3 regions of the Pararhizobium qamdonense genome follow, and region 3 is predicted to be linked to each of the others. Evidence: riboswitches for the same ligand, from Rfam matches in the RefSeq annotation. Region 3 holds a riboswitch; each other region holds the start of a gene.

Region 1 (2,260 bases), on a different replicon from region 3:
GAGGCGCCGAAACCGTTGGAAATCAGGTTCTGGACTGCGACGATAATGCTGTCGGTGAGCGACAGGCGGCCGCCGTGCAGGGCGTTTGCTTCGATCGGATCGACCATCGGCTTCTTGCGCCAGGAGGCCAGAAGCAACATCAGCAGACCCAGAAGGATGCCGCCGACAATGGGCGCGATCAACACGGAGATTTCGCCTATTAGATTGCTGGAGCTGAGGCGCTCTGCGTCGGAAATCCCGAAAATCAGGCTGTGCAGACGGCTGGATATGATGCTCATCGCCGTAACAGCCAAGCCAGACGTGACGCCGACGATGATACCGGCGGTGACCAGACCCAGTTCGCTTCGCCGCGCAAAGGCGCGTATCCGCCCGATGTCGAAAAGCAGGGAAAGAGAGCTGAGCCGCCGCAGGTCGAGTTTCGGTATCATTTTCAGCTTCATGGCTTGGCCGTCCTGTCTCTGACCCGTCGTAAAAGGCATGGCAGCGGAGATCAAGCCTCGTCTGCCGATGTGCGGGTGTCTGCGGATGCGCCGCAATTGACTTGATCCGGGCGAGCGCCTAATCATCAGCCATTGGATGGTTCCCGGTATGCCGTTGCATGCCGGGAGTAAATGGGAATGCGACGGGCCGGACCCATGCCGGGCGTCCTTATCGCAGCCGACCCCGCGACTGTAGAACGGTCAGGGTTCGCCATCCGGGAAAGCCGATACGTCCGGACTGTCCGCATTCGCGGCGGCGGACAGGACCGGCCCAACCGGAAAAGCCACTGGAGCGGCATTGTGATCAGCCGGGGCTGGACGCCTCTATGTCTACGAATCGTCCACCTCTTCACGATGCCCGCCGATTGCGGTCACGCAATCCGGCGCAAAAGCTCCGGGAAGGCGAGGCGGACCCGTTCGTCCCCTGATAAGGACGTGGCGCCGTGAGCCAGGAGACCTGCCACCCTCAAGGACGCCATCTTTATTTTGGGGTCCGCCCGATCCAGGGAGAAATGCTCCCGATGCCAGCACGGAGGTTGTCATGGCTTTATCATCCCGTTCCCGGAACGGACCGTTTTGCGTTGCCGCACAGGCCGGTACCCGCCGTGCACAGATTGCGTTTATTTCCGGCGCGCGCTGAGGCCGGGATCATTTTATGACATCGATACAGTCAGGCTGCGTGCTGGTCTTGGGCGGCGCCCGTTCCGGCAAATCCGCTTTCGCCGAGAAACTTGTCGTGGCGTCGGGTCTGCGCATGCATTACGTCGCGACCGGAAGGGCCTGGGACGGCGAAATGCAGGCAAGGATTACCGAGCATCGCGATCGCCGCGGGGATGACTGGCAAACCCATGAGGAACCGCTTGAACTCGCCTCCTGCCTGAAATCGATCGATGCGCCCGATCGTATCATCCTCATCGATTGCCTGACGCTCTGGGTCACCAATCTGATGATGGAGCATCGGGATATACAGGCGGAATTTGAACGGCTGGCGGCCTATGTGCCGCAGGCCAAGGCCAGGCTGGTCTTCGTGTCCAACGAAGTCGGGCTGGGCATCGTGCCGGAAAACCGGATGGCGCGCGACTTTCGCGACCATGCCGGCCGGCTGCACCAGATCATTGCGGCGATATCCGCAGACGTCTATTTTATCGCGGCCGGATTGCCGCTGAAAATGAAGGGTTGATCCATGACCATTGAAAAAGCCGCTCACGGCAAGATCCCGGCCACCGTCATCACCGGCTTTCTCGGTGCCGGCAAGACGACGATGATCCGCAACATCCTGCAAAATGCCGGCGGCCGCCGCATCGCGCTGATCATCAACGAATTCGGCGATCTCGGCGTCGATGGCGACGTCTTGAAGGGCTGCGGCGCGGAAGCCTGCAGCGAGGACGATATTATCGAGCTGACCAATGGCTGCATCTGCTGCACCGTCGCCGACGATTTCATCCCGACCATGACCAAGCTCCTGGAACGCGAAAATCGCCCGGATCACATCGTTATCGAGACATCCGGCCTTGCCCTGCCGCAGCCGCTGATCGCCGCCTTCAACTGGCCGGATATCCGCACGCAGGTGACCGTCGATGGCGTGATCACCGTGGTCGACAGTGCTGCAGTTGCCGCCGGACGCTTCGCCGACGATCACGACAAGGTCGATGCTCTGCGCGTCAACGGCGACAATCTCGACCATGAAAGCCCGATCGAGGAACTGTTCGAGGACCAGCTGACGGCTGCCGACCTGATCATTCTCAACAAGACCGACCTGCTCGATTCGACCGGCCTTGCCT
Region 2 (2,260 bases), on a different replicon from region 3:
TCAGCCCCTGTGTCAGCCGCTCGGCCCGGGCTTTGAGGTCTTCCAGGGAGACGAAGTTTGCGATCAGAACGGCAAATTCATCACCGCTGACGCGGGCGATGAACGAGTTTTTCGGAACGCCGGCCTCAATACGCCGCGCGCAGGACCGCAGGACATCGTCGCCCGCCGCATGGCCGGCCGCGTCGTTGATCTGTTTGAACCGGTCGAGACCAATATGCAGGATCGCCAGCTTCTCCGGGCCCTCCCCCTCGGCAAGCTCCGCCAGCCGACGGTCGAAAAAGCGGCGGTTTGGAAGCCCTGTCAGGGAATCGTGCTCGGCGGCATGCTGTATCCGCTCGGAGCTCACTTCCAGCGCAACGGCGCGCGCTTCGGCAATCGCCTTCTGCCGCCGCAATTCGCGATTGAGCAGCACATCCGCCGTCACGTCCCACTCGGCACCGATGAAGGTGATGTGGCCGTCTTCCTCGAAACAATAGGCACGCGAGCGCAGATGGCGGGTTTCGCCGTCCGGCAGGATGATCCGGTATTCCGACGAATAAACGTCGCCTGTTGCAATCGCGAGATCGAAATCCGCTTGCGCTTGCACAAAATCATCGGGATGAATCGCATTCATCCACACCGCCGCCTTGACGCGCTTCTGTGTCTTGCCCGTTGCGTAGAGCCGATGCATTTGCAGGTCCCAGACGACTTCGTCCTTCTGCGTATCGTGCTCCCACACCCCGATCTGAGAAGCGTCGAGCGCAATTCCCAAGCGGCGAAGAATATTCTGAAATTCCTGTTCGGACCTCGCCGCTTTCATGGTCTTCTCTGTGGGTGATGCTTCGCGTGTCAGCGCCGCCGCATTCTACACCAAGATTGCTAAAGAACTATTGTTCCGGTGAATAAGAAGAGTATCTTTCAATTCAAACAACCATTGAGTGTTTCTTGAAAAAACCGGGTTGCAACTTGAGCGCATACCAGGTTGTACTACATATCCAATTTAGACATTGCGGGGAAAAATCAAGAGCTGCAATACGTCATTGGAGGTCGCAGCGCCGAATTGACATGCATGATACGACGGCATAATCATTGCGGGATCAATTGGTTCCCTGGGGGCGAGGCGCTTTCGGGGAGTAAATGGGAACGTGACGGGTGGACCCATTCTGGGCATCTTCATCACGGCCGACCCCGCGACTGTAGAGCGGTCAGAGTTTGTCATGCCGGTTTGTTCAGCCGGTAAAAGCCACTAGGGCGACGGGATTTCAAGCCCTGCCCCGGGAAGGTGAGACAGGCTCCTTGGCGCGAAAGCGCCTGACGCCGCGAGCCAGGAAACCTGCCGGTTGATGAAGGGCATGGTGCCCAATTGAGTGGGATATATTCCACGCGCCATCACGGAGGTTGTCATGGCTACGACTACAGTTTCAAGCATTCCGCTTTCTCTCAGCGACCGCATCACGACGGCCGTTCTCGCCCTGTTGATCGGTGGTTTCCTGGTCTTCGGTGCAGGCCTTGCCAATTCTGCAGTGCTGCACGACACCGCCCACGACGTCCGCCACTCCTACGGCTTCCCTTGCCATTGATGAACGGTGGAAGGCTTTGCGCTTTCCGCACCTGATCGATGAGAGGGATCGCCGATTTCCGACAGGACATCGCGCGGCCCTGGATTGCGCCCATGCTTTTGCATCGGGCGGTTTTTGCCGTGGGGAATTGAAACACAGCAAGCGTTGAGCACGACAGATCGATCAGTTCCGCTTGATTTTTGGGGGTATCACATGATTGTCAAAACACTTCTGGCCGCATTGGTGGCTGGGTTGATCGCGGGCGTCTTCATGACGGCGGCACAGGAATTGCGGGTTGTCCCGCTCATCCTTCATGCCGAGGAATTCGAAGTCAAGGAACCCGCAGCCGAGCCGCCTGCCACGACCGAAGGTCAGCAGCAGCAACAGTCCTCGCTCAACCGGTCCTCGGTCATTGGCGAGATGTTGTCCGCACTCTCGCCGGTCACGCCGGCCTATGCCCATGAGGGCGAGCATGAGGAAGAAGGCGGCATCATGTTCGGCATGAGCCGTTTCTCCGGCACGCTGCTTGCCAATCTGGTGGCCGGTGCCGGTTTCGGCCTGCTGCTTGCCGGAGCAAGCCTGGTGTTCAACCAGCCGATTACGTTGCGCAACGGCGCGATCTGGGGCATTTGCGGCTGGCTTGCGGTGCATCTCCTGCCGGCCGTCGGCCTGCCGCCGGAACTTCCGGGCTTTCCTGCAGCCGATCTGCAAGACCGCAAAAT
Region 3 (2,260 bases):
ATGGCTGGCGCGGCGTGTTCTGGGCCGTGACGATCGCCGCCTTGATCGGCCTCATTCTGCTCGCAACACAGTTGCGGGAAACCCGCCCGAGGGAACACCGTGCCGAAAGCGGCCTTCGCAGCGCCATGGCAGCGTATGGCGTGTTGCTGAGGGACAAGAACTTTCTGACGCTGACCTTCATCGGTGGCCTTGGGATTTCCAGCTTCCTCGTCTATCTCGCCAATTCGCCCTTCGTGCTGATCGATTATTACGGGCTAACGCCAACGCAATACAGCTTTGCCTTCTCGATCAATGCCGTGTCGTTCTTTGCGGTATCGCAGGCAACCGGCTGGTTTGGCGAGCGCTTCGGGCTTGTGCGGGTGATGCGGATCGCGGTGACGGCCTTTGCGCTGACCATGGCGGCCATGGCCATCGTCATGAGCCTCGGGTTCAACCAGCTTCCGGTCATGGCCGCATTCCTGTTCGTCGGCTACGGCTTTCTCGGCCTGGTCATCCCGACCAGCGCGGTTCTAGCGCTGGAAGAGCATGGCGAGATCGCCGGCACGGCATCGTCGCTGATGGGAACGCTGCATTTCGTCACGGCCGCCGTCGCCATGGTGATCGCCTCGGTATTCTTCGACGGCACGGCCGTGCCGATGGCCCTGGGCATTGCTCTTTGTGCCGTCGGAGCGCTGCTGCTGACGCAGGCAACCATCGGCCGCCGCCGGGCGATTGCCGCTGCAGAATAAGTGCCTGACTGTTACGGGATGAGTGGCAAAGGCCTGGAGATATCTCCGGGCCTTTTGCATTTTGAGCGGGCAACTAGAACCCGTCATCGCTTAAAGACATAAGCATTCCTTTATGTCTCTTGACTGAGTGTGCCGTTTGCCGCATGTTGGATATATCGTGGTTCTCCGGAGTTCGCATCCGGAGCTAAGAGGGAATCCGGTGCGATGCCGCAAGGTGTCCATGCCGGAGCTGCCCCCGCAACTGTAAGCGGCGAGTTTCTGTCTACCGAACGTCACTGGGACGCAAATGCCCTGGGAAGACCGGACAGCGACGATGACCCGCAAGCCAGGAGACCTGCCGCGATAGATAACGTCCACGGGCGGGGTGTCCCGGTGTGCCGCTTTGCGCAACGGGGACCTTTTGTCCATCGTTCGATACGCAATGCGTCCACTTTGTCCCTTGCCCTCAACAATCGGGGTAAGGAAAATGACCATCACCACAGCAAATCTGGGATTTCCCAGGATCGGGGCCAAGCGCGAACTGAAATTTGCGCTGGAGAGCTATTGGGCCGGCAAGTCGTCCGCAGACGAACTGCTTGCGACCGCAAGGGATCTGCGTGTCAAAAACTGGGCGCTCCAGAAAGACAAGGGTATCGCCACCATCCCCTCCAATGATTTCTCGCTCTATGACCATGTTCTCGACACCGCCGTCATGGTCGGCGCCATCCCTGCCGCCTATGGCTGGAAAGGTGGTCCAGTCGATCTTAAGACCTATTTTGCGATGGCGCGAGGCAGCCAGGGCGGCGGCCACGCGGGCTGCGGCCATGCGGAGCACGGGCATGGCGTACCAGCCCTTGAGATGACCAAATGGTTCGACACCAACTATCACTACATGGTGCCAGAATTCTCAGCCGGTCAGACGTTCGAGCTGACGGCCAACCGGCCGCTCGACGCGTTTCGCGAGGCAAAGGCATTGGGTGTGCACACCCGCCCGGTTCTTCTCGGGCCGCTGACATTCCTCAAACTCGGCAAGGCGGCACAGGATGGCGTTTCGCCGCTCAGCCTGCTCGACAAATTGCTGCCGGTCTACGGACAGGTCCTGGCCGAGCTTTCGCAAGCGGGTGCAGATTGGGTGCAGATCGACGAGCCTTGCCTGGTTCTTGATCTCACGGAGGCGGAACGTGCCGCGTTCGCTCATGCTTACGAGACGCTCAGCACTGCTGCGCCCGGCCTGAAGGTCATGCTGGCAACCTATTTCGGCGCGATCGGTGACAATCTGGAGACGGCGCTCAAACTCAAGGTCGCGGGCCTGCATGTCGATCTGGTGCGGGCGCCGCAGCAGGCCGCCGTGCTGATCGACAAGGCACCGGCGGATCTCGTCCTGTCGCTGGGGATCATCGACGGACGCAATGTCTGGCGCGCCGATCTTGTCGGGCTGTCCAAGCGCATCCAGCCGCTGATCGAAGCGCATGGGCATGGCAAGGTGCAATTGGCACCGTCCTCGTCGCTTTTGCACGTGCCGATCGATCTGACGCTTGAAACGGCGCTTGATC

The links. A riboswitch is a leader RNA that binds a small molecule or an ion and turns the genes downstream of it on or off. The one in region 3 is predicted to bind cobalamin.
Region 1: linked by a shared signal. The riboswitch ahead of cobU (bifunctional adenosylcobinamide kinase/adenosylcobinamide-phosphate guanylyltransferase) and the one ahead of metE (5-methyltetrahydropteroyltriglutamate--homocysteine S-methyltransferase) in region 3 are both predicted to bind cobalamin.
Region 2: linked by a shared signal. The riboswitch ahead of PYR65_RS09645 (CbtB domain-containing protein) and the one ahead of metE (5-methyltetrahydropteroyltriglutamate--homocysteine S-methyltransferase) in region 3 are both predicted to bind cobalamin.

Annotation. Positions count from the first base shown of each region.
Region 1 covers NZ_CP119566.1:2,377,051-2,379,310, forward strand. The annotation lists gene PYR65_RS11425 (chloride channel protein) at 1-428, opposite strand, end outside; cobalamin riboswitch at 561-958, shown strand; gene cobU (bifunctional adenosylcobinamide kinase/adenosylcobinamide-phosphate guanylyltransferase) at 1,135-1,659, shown strand; gene cobW (cobalamin biosynthesis protein CobW) at 1,663-2,260, shown strand, end outside.
Region 2 covers NZ_CP119566.1:1,995,399-1,997,658, reverse strand. The annotation lists gene PYR65_RS09650 (bifunctional diguanylate cyclase/phosphodiesterase) at 1-799, opposite strand, end outside; cobalamin riboswitch at 1,065-1,334, shown strand; gene PYR65_RS09645 (CbtB domain-containing protein) at 1,383-1,559, shown strand; gene PYR65_RS09640 (CbtA family protein) at 1,752-2,260, shown strand, end outside.
Region 3 covers NZ_CP119567.1:350,990-353,249, forward strand. The annotation lists gene PYR65_RS22890 (multidrug effflux MFS transporter) at 1-728, shown strand, start outside; cobalamin riboswitch at 870-1,084, shown strand; gene metE (5-methyltetrahydropteroyltriglutamate--homocysteine S-methyltransferase) at 1,195-2,260, shown strand, end outside.